DNA from 2 places in the Kribbella solani genome. Region 2 is predicted to be linked to the other one. Evidence: riboswitches for the same ligand, from Rfam matches in the RefSeq annotation. Region 2 holds a riboswitch; the other holds the start of a gene.
What was found. A riboswitch is a leader RNA that binds a small molecule or an ion and turns the genes downstream of it on or off. The one in region 2 is predicted to bind ZMP and ZTP.

Region 1 (4,205 bases), 2.1 Mb from region 2:
GTCGGTGAGCGTACCGGCCGCGAGCGCCGACATCAGGTGCGGCAGATGCGACACCCGGGCCACACCGAGGTCGTGATCCTCGACCGACATCTCGACCGTCCGCGCACCCGCGGCCTCGGCCAGCCGCCGGACCAGGTCGACCGCCTCCGGGTCGCTGGTCTCGTGCGGGGTGATCGCCCAGGTCGCGCCGTCGAACAGATCGGCGCGCCCGGCCAGCGGGCCGTTCCGCTCCGAGCCGGCCATCGGGTGACTGCCGACGTACCGGCTGAGATCGCCGGTAAGGCGGCGCGCGTCCGCGAGCGGCTTGGACTTCACGCTGGCCGCGTCGGTGACGATCGCGCCGCTGCCCGCGGTCTGCTCAAGCTGCCGCGCGATCACGGCGCCGACATGATCCGGCGGTACGGCGACGACGACCAACTGTGGTTCGAGCTCCACCGACCGTGATCCGGCGCCGATCCGCTCCGCCATCAGCGCGTTGTCCGCGTTGCCGTCGACGAGTTCCACGACGACGCCGAGCCGCGCCAGCGCGAGGCCGATCGACGTACCGATCAGGCCGGTACCGACGATCCGGACCGGACCACGCAGCTCACTCACCGCACACCTGGTTCGCTGCACCTGGTTTCACTGCGCCTGGTTTCACTGCACACCTGATTCACTGGGCGCCGGTCAGATCCGGGCGCAGCGCGACGGCCCCGTGCAGGTACACGTGCTGGATCTTGTCCCGCGACCGCGGCGTCTCGGTGTGCAGCATCAGCCGCACCACCCGGGGCAGCGCGTGCGGGACCGGGATCTCCTGCATGCACATCAGCGGTACGTCGGTGAGCCCGATCTGCCGCCCGGCGACGGCGGGAAACTCCGAACGCAGGTCCGACGTGACGGTGAAGAGGATGCTGATCAGGTCCTCGTTCTCCAGATCGTTCGCCTCCAGGACGGCCTTCACCAGCTCCGCCGACCGCTCGAGCAGATGCTCGCGCTCGTCGACGTCCAGCTGGGTGGCACCCCGGATCGCCCGTACCGCCACGTCTCGCCTCCTCAGGCCACGACTGTTGATCCCCCCAGCCTAGGCCAACGTGGTCAAGGACTGGACAGCCGTCTCAGCCGCATCGACCGTCTGCTCCAGCAGCAGCGCGATCGTCATCGGCCCGACCCCACCCGGCACCGGCGTGATCAGCCTCGCCACCGCGGCCGCCTCGGCGAAGTGCACGTCGCCCAGATTGCCCTCGTTGTACCCGGCATCGACCACGACCGCGCCCGGCTTCAGCCAGTCACCGCGGACGAACTCCGGCTTCCCGACCGCCGCGATCACCACATCCGCCGTCCGGACCAGCTCGGGCAGGTCACGGGTACGGGAGTGCGCGTACGTGACCGTCGCGTTCGATGCCAGCAGCAACATACCGGCCGGCTTCCCGAGGATCGGGCTGCGGCCGATCACGACGGCGTGCGCGCCTTCCAGCGGTACTTCGTACGCCGCCAGCAGCCGCATGATGCCGCCGGGTGTCGCGGACCGGAAACCGGGATCGCCGAAGGCCATCGCCGCGAACGAGCGCATCGTCACGCCGTCCACGTCCTTGGCCGGATCGATCGCCTCGAACGCGGCCCGCTCGTCGATCTGCGCCGGCACCGGGTGCTGCAGCAGAATGCCGTGCACCGCCGGGTCGTCGGACAGCTTCCGGATCTCCGCGACCAGCTCATCGGTCGATGTGTCGGCAGGCAGGCCGACGCTGACCGAGGCGATCCCGGCCTTCTTCGACCGGTTCTGCTTCATCCGTACGTACGTGGCCGACGCCGGGTCGTCACCGACCAGTACGGTCGCGAGGCACGGCTGGACGCCGGCCCGTTCCTGCAACGCCCGCGCCCGCTCCGCCGCCTTGGCCACCATCTCGGCGGCGAGGTCGGTCCCGATCATGAGTTCAGCAGTCATCCGCGCACCTCTGTCATCTCCCAGGTGCCCAGGCGCGCGGCGAAGCCGGATGGCAGACCGTTCCCCGGTGGTGATCCACCTCAGCGCCAGTCGCGGTCCGGTGTCAGGATAACCGGCCGGCCACTTCGCTGAGGAATGCGTCAGCCACTCCGTCACCGATCCGGGGATGCGTGCGGGAGTGCGGTAGCCGGACGTCGCGGATCGCTTCGGCGCGATCCGTCAGGTGGCGAATCTCCGCAAGCGCCGTCGCGATACCCGACTTGTTGCCCTCGGCCTGCGCCTCCAGCGCCCGGAGCGCCTGGCGCAGCGCCTGACCCCAGTAGAAAGATGCGTCGAGCCAGGCATCCGCCTCCTCGGCGAAGGCCGGGTCGACCAAACCGGCGCGGAGCTGGGCCGGTGCGTTCTCGATCGCCTCGAAGTACGGCTCGAGGTCGGCGATCGCGCCGGCCAGGTCACCCGACTCCCAGGCCGTACGGAACGCGGCCAGCTTCCCGGCGAGCACCGGCGCGTTGACCAGGTGCAGCTTCCCGTCGTACGTGGTGAGGTCCGCGAACACCTCCAGCGCCCGGATCGTGTCCGCGTCTCCCCCGGCCCGCTCGGCGATCGCGCGACGCCAGGACGCGTCCGCGTCGTACACCTCCGGCTTCCAACCGAACTCGGCGAACGAGTAGAGCGCGAGCTTGCTGACCGCGGCCTGGTTCATCGGGTTCGAGATCACGCCGACGACCTGCTCCGCGACACCCGGTTCACGACCGGTGTACGCGGCGAGCAGGATCCGGCCGTGCGCGTAGTCGTTGACCGGGTAGTTGTCCCAGATCAGGATGTCGTGCCCGAACACCGCCTTCGCCGCGGCCGCTTGTGCACTCGTGATCTGCTCCGGCACTACCGCCGTCCCGGTCCAGTGCACGATCACGGCCGGATCCATCCGCTCGCGCAGCGCCTGCTTGTACGGCGATTCGTCGACGTCGTAGTACTCCGTCGGCACCATTTGCAGCGGCTCGACATCCGGCTTCGTCGCGATCCACTCGCGCTGGACCCGGTTGCACAGGTCCGCCTGCGCCGCACCCGCCGCGCCGCCACCGGTGCCGTACTTCGCCGCGTCCTCCGCGCTGTGCCACGTCTCGTACTCGATGTCGTCGAGTGGCACGTTGAAGACCCGCACGCCCAGCTCGTACAGCGCGTCGAACTTCGCGATCAGCGCCTGGTAATCCTCGTCCGAGGTGTACCGGATCGAGAGCCCCGGCGAGAGCGCGAAAGTGAAGTCGACCTTGTTGCGGCGCGCCCGCTCGATCAGCTCACCCAGCTCGGCGAGCTTGTCCGCCGGGTACGGGTCGCGCCACTGCTCGCGGTGATACACGTCGTCCTTCGGCGCGTACTGGAACGTGTTCATCCGGTGCGCGCCGAGATAGTCCAGGTGATCCAGCCGGTCGGCGTGCGACCACGGCGTGCCGTAGAAGCCTTCGATCGAGCCGCGATAGCGCAGCGCCGGCCAGTCGCGGATCTCGACGCCGTCCACCTCGTTGCCTTGGACAACTTCGTCGAAGGTCAGGGCGGCGTAGTACGTCCCGCGGACGTCGGCGCCGTCCAGCACGATCCGATTGGCGCCGACAGCAACTACGTACCCCTCGGCGGGCAGTTCACTGGCTGGTTGCGCGCCGAGACCGGTGCCACCGAGGTGGATGGTCACGGCAGCTTCGCCGTCCACGACGGTACGGACACCCGCGCGGGTCAGGGTCGCGCGGACCAGCCGCTCGGCGTCCGGATCGGTGGCCGGGCCGTGCACCAGGCCGACGGTGTCACCGAGCGCGAATCCGTCCGGGCGGCTGCTCCGCTGCCGCGGCTCCATCGTCAGGCCCGGCGCAGCTCGAGAACCGGGATGGTGCGGATACCGGCCGTCTGCTTCTCGTACTCGGCGAAGCCCGGGTAGCGGCGTGCCTGCTCCGCGTAGATCCGGTCCCGGTCGGCGCCGGTGACGTCACGGACAGTCACCTTGTACGTCTCCGTGCCGCGCTCGATCGTGCCTTCGCCGGCCGCGACCAGATTCCGGTACCACTCCGGGTCGGTCGGGGCGCCGGCCTTGCTGGCGAACACGTACACGGTCTCCGGGTCGTTGTCGTCGGCCAGGTACATCGTCGGAGCGACGTACTCCTGACCGCTCTTGCGGCCCCGGTGGTGCAGCAGGGTCATCGGGGCACCTTCGAAGTTGCCGCCGACCTTGCCGTCGTTCGCGCGGAACTCCTCGATAATGCCCGTGTTCCAGTCAGCCATCACAGTCCCCATTCGG
Region 2 (4,205 bases):
GCTTCCGCGAGCGTACGCCAGCCACCCAACGCACTGAACAAGGACAACGACTGCTGCGTCAACAGATTGAAGTTCATCCGCCCGACCCCCGCGACACCACTGCTGCCTCCGCCGGGCGGGATGCGGCGGGGGTGGTGAAGTTTTCGTGGCGCATCACGTCTTCGTAGGTGGCGATCGCGGCGTGCAATTCCTTCTCGCCGCGCGCGGCCTGCACCAGTTGAGCGCAGAGCCGGTGCGCGTCCTGCATCGCGAGGTTGCCGCCGAAGCCAGGGGTTACATGGATGGCGTCGCCGATCAGTGTCACCGAACCGGCCGGCCAGACCGGTGGTGGCGGGATCATCCCGTTCCGCAGTACCACTGTGCGGTCCGGCCACGCCGAGTCGACGAGCGTCCGCAATGTCTCCGGCAGGCCGGAGACCAATTCCTGCGCCTGACCCCAGACAGCGGCGGGTGATTCGGCCGTACCGAGTTGCTCTTCCGTCACCGGCAGCGCCCACATCACGTAGTCCTCGGCGTCGGCGACCGCGCGGGAGTCCAGGCCGGGCAGGCACTCCGTACGCGCCGCGACCGGCGGCTGCGTGAACCGCAGTATGCCCATCGCCATCATCGTCCCGCGCACCTGCGCCCGGGCCGCGCTGTGACCGATCAGCTCGGGCAGACCAGTACCGACCACGCGCCGCAGTGGCGTCGCGCCCATCACCATGCGCTTTCCGGTGTCGACGACCTGCACATGCGGCAGGTACTGGCGTCGGACCGCCGAGCCGATCCCGTCCGCGCCGACCAGTACGTCCGCGACCTCCGTACGCCCATCGGCGGACCACGCCCGGACAGTGCCGTCGGCAAGCTGCTGGAACCGAGCGAACGGCGCCCCGAACCGCACCGTGTCCTCCAGCCCGGTCAGCATCACCGCCCGCAGCAACGGCCGGTCGACCTGCCGGCCGGGCCGAGCCGGCCCTTTCGTCCCGTCGAGCGACTGGCTCCGCTCGACCGTGAGCTCGCCGTCCGTTTCGGACAAGGTCAGAGCTTGCTCGCGCGGTCCGCCCATGGTGGCCTCGACCATCGCGACGTGCCCCGGCGGCAGGCACGCGCGCAGCGCCGTCATGCCCCGGTCGTCGAAATGCATGCTGACGCCTTGCGGGCGGCCGCGGGGTTCTTCCCGCTCGTAGACCACGACGTCGATCCCCGCGCGGCGCAGACCTTGGGCCAGCGTCAACCCGCCGAGTCCGGCCCCGACCACGATCACTCTCATCGGCCCCACACCTTTCTTCATCACTTGATGAAGTTAACGGTACAGGCGTCCGCGAGTAAACCCCATCGCTCGATGAAGAAATGCCGGTTACGCGCGTCCCTTGGCCAGGGCGGTGAAGATCGTCAGCGCGTCCGAGAGCGCGGCGACGTCATGCGTACGGATGAAGTCCGCGCCTTGGCCGGCCGCGTACAGCTCCGCGGCCAGGGTCGCCGGCCCGATGTCGGCGAGGTCCTTGCCAGTCAGCGTGCGAAGGAACGACTTCCGGGAAGGTGAGACCAGGACCGGCAGGCCGTAGCCGGCCTTCAGGTCCGCGAGCCCGGCCAGCACCATGATCGACGGCTCGGGCGCGCTGCTGAGGAAGTAGCCGAGCCCGGGATCGACGACCAGGCGGTCGCGACTGATGCCGGCTGCTTGCAGCGCGTCGAGCCGGTCGCGGAAGAAGCGGTCGATCCCTTGTTGTACGGCCGGCGGGTCGATCCGCACCTTCGTCGCCGGGCCACGGTGCTGGACCGCGTGCATGACGATGAGCGTGCATCCGCTGTCGGCCAGTTCGGCGTACCGTTCCGGGTCCGGGAAGCCGTGGATGTCGTTGAGATAGGTGGCGCCATGGGCCGCGGCGTACAACTGCGTCTCGGGTGCGTACGAGTCGATCGACACCGGAACGCGGGCAGTCACCAACTCGTCCAGTACGTCGGCCAAACGGCGGATCTCCGCGTCGACGCTGACCCGTTCGGCGCCTGGATGACTCGCGGCCGCCCCGAGTTCGATGATGTCCGCGCCGGCCGCGAGCAATCGCCACGCCTGCGCCAGCGCATCCTCGGTTGCCAGGAACCGGCCGCCGTCGGAGAACGAGTCGGCGGTGACGTTGACGATCCCGACCAGCCGGGGCCGTACCGTCGACAGTGCCGAAGGAGTGAAGTCATACACCACGCTGTGCCTCCCAGAGAATGTCCCAGAGGCCCAGGCGCGCGGCACAGCGTCAGCTGACGGGGTCGCTCCACGATGGTGACCCATCCAGACGCCAGTCACGACCCACCCGACACCTTACCGGCCGGCAAGCGAACCCGGTGGTGCTCGGTGCGGGCCTGGATGGGCTGCTTATGCTGAACCGCATGACCACGAGCAACGCCGCCGGCCCGCAGGATGTCGACCCGGCGATCCGCGCCGAGCTGGACCGGCTGCGCGACAGCATCGACAACCTCGACGCGGCTCTCGTCCACATCCTGGCCGAACGCTTCAAGTACACCCAGCAGGTCGGCCACCTCAAGGCCGTACACGCCCTGCCACCGGCCGACCCGGCCCGCGAAGCCGGCCAGATCACTCGCCTGCGCGCCCTCGCCGAAACCGCCAAACTCGACCCGGTCTTCGCCGAGAAGCTCCTCGGCTTCATCATCAGCGAGGTAATCCGCCACCACGAGCAGATCGCCGAAGCCACCAAACCCTGATCGGCGGTCGCGACGCTCTCTTGGCGCCCAGGTCGGCTGTCAGCGGTCGATGACTGTAACTGTTAGTGCACGGTTGGTGGCGGTTCGGATGCGAATTGAGCCTTTTCGCTGCCAGGATGTTCGCCGGAGCCGATCCGCCCGGGCGGCCGGAACATCGTTGCGAGGAGTACGACGTGGCTGTCGATGAGTTGTCCGCGGGGCTGAAAGGCCGCCACGTCACGATGATCAGCATCGCCGGCGTGATCGGCGCCGGCCTGTTCGTCGGGTCCGGTACGGCGATCAGCAAAGCCGGTCCCGGCGTACTCATCGCGTACGCCTTCGCGGGGACGCTCGTCGTCCTGGTGATGCGGATGCTCGGCGAGATGGCCGCGGCGAACCCGGACACCGGCTCGTTCTCGGTGTACGCCGACCGCGCGATCGGGTCCTGGGCCGGCTTCACGGTCGGCTGGCTGTACTGGTGGTTCTGGGTGCTGGTGATTCCGGTCGAGGCGACCGCGGCGGCGGCGATCCTGGAGGGCTGGACCGGCGTACCGAAGTGGGTCTGGGCGCTCGCGGTGACGCTGGGTCTGACCCTGACGAACCTGTTCAGCGTCGCGAACTACGGCGAGTTCGAGTTCTGGTTCGCCCTGCTCAAGGTGATCGCGATCATCGGGTTCATCGGGATCGGCGTACTGGCCGTGCTGGGCGTGTTCGGTTCGGACCACAGCGGGATCCAGCATCTGTGGGACACCGGAGGTTTCCTGCCGAACGGGTTCGGCGCGGTCGTGGCCGCGGTCCTGGTGACGATGTTCAGCTTCATGGGTACCGAGATCGTGACGATCGCCGCCGCCGAGTCCGACCACCCGGACGAGCAGGTCGGCAAGGCGACCCGTTCGGTGATTTGGCGGATCGCGTTGTTCTACCTCGCGTCCATCCTGCTCGTCGTCGTGATCGTGCCGTGGAACGAGCCCGGCCTGGCCACCAACGGTTCCTACCAGACCGCGCTGCAGGCACTCGGCGTACCCGGCGCGACGGTCATCGTCGACCTGGTCGTGCTGGTAGCCGTGGCGAGCTGCCTGAACTCGGCGCTGTACACCGCGTCCCGGATGATCTACTCACTCGGCAAACGCGGCCAGGCGCCGGCGATCGTCGTCCAGACCACCTCCCGCGGCGTACCGCGCGGTGCCGTCCTCGCGTCCACTGCGGTCGGCTTCCTGGCCGTGATCTGCAACTACCTCTTCCCCGAAAAGGTCTTCGGCGTACTCCTGGCCACCTCCGGCGCGATCGCGCTGCTCGTCTACTTCGTCATCGCGGTCTCCCAGCTCCGCCTCCGCGCCAAGTTCGACAGCTCAGGCACCCCGCTGCCGGTACGCATGTGGGCCTACCCGTACCTGACCTGGGCGGTGGTCATCGTCATCCCCGTCATGCTCGTCTTCATGGCCACCCAATCCGACCAGCGCCTGAACCTCGGCGCCACCGCGGTCATCGCCCTCACCGTCCTCGGCACCGCCCTGCTCACCCGCCGCAGATCC

Region 1: linked by a shared signal. The riboswitch ahead of HDA44_RS06735 (bifunctional 5,10-methylenetetrahydrofolate dehydrogenase/5,10-methenyltetrahydrofolate cyclohydrolase) and the one ahead of folP (dihydropteroate synthase) in region 2 are both predicted to bind ZMP and ZTP.

Annotation. Positions count from the first base shown of each region.
Region 1 covers NZ_JACHNF010000001.1:1,537,572-1,541,776, reverse strand. Annotated here, with positions in the region: gene HDA44_RS06745 (prephenate dehydrogenase) at 1-594, opposite strand, end outside; gene aroH (chorismate mutase) at 653-1,021, opposite strand; gene HDA44_RS06735 (bifunctional 5,10-methylenetetrahydrofolate dehydrogenase/5,10-methenyltetrahydrofolate cyclohydrolase) at 1,061-1,921, opposite strand; ZMP/ZTP riboswitch at 1,941-2,025, opposite strand; gene HDA44_RS06730 (glycoside hydrolase family 84 protein) at 2,025-3,767, opposite strand; gene HDA44_RS06725 (nitroreductase family deazaflavin-dependent oxidoreductase) at 3,770-4,201, opposite strand.
Region 2 covers NZ_JACHNF010000001.1:3,635,084-3,639,288, reverse strand. Annotated here, with positions in the region: gene HDA44_RS16385 (DUF3159 domain-containing protein) at 1-77, opposite strand, end outside; gene HDA44_RS16380 (FAD-dependent oxidoreductase) at 74-1,249, opposite strand; gene folP (dihydropteroate synthase) at 1,337-2,131, opposite strand; ZMP/ZTP riboswitch at 2,201-2,288, opposite strand; gene HDA44_RS16370 (chorismate mutase) at 2,362-2,694, shown strand; gene HDA44_RS16365 (amino acid permease) at 2,868-4,205, shown strand, end outside.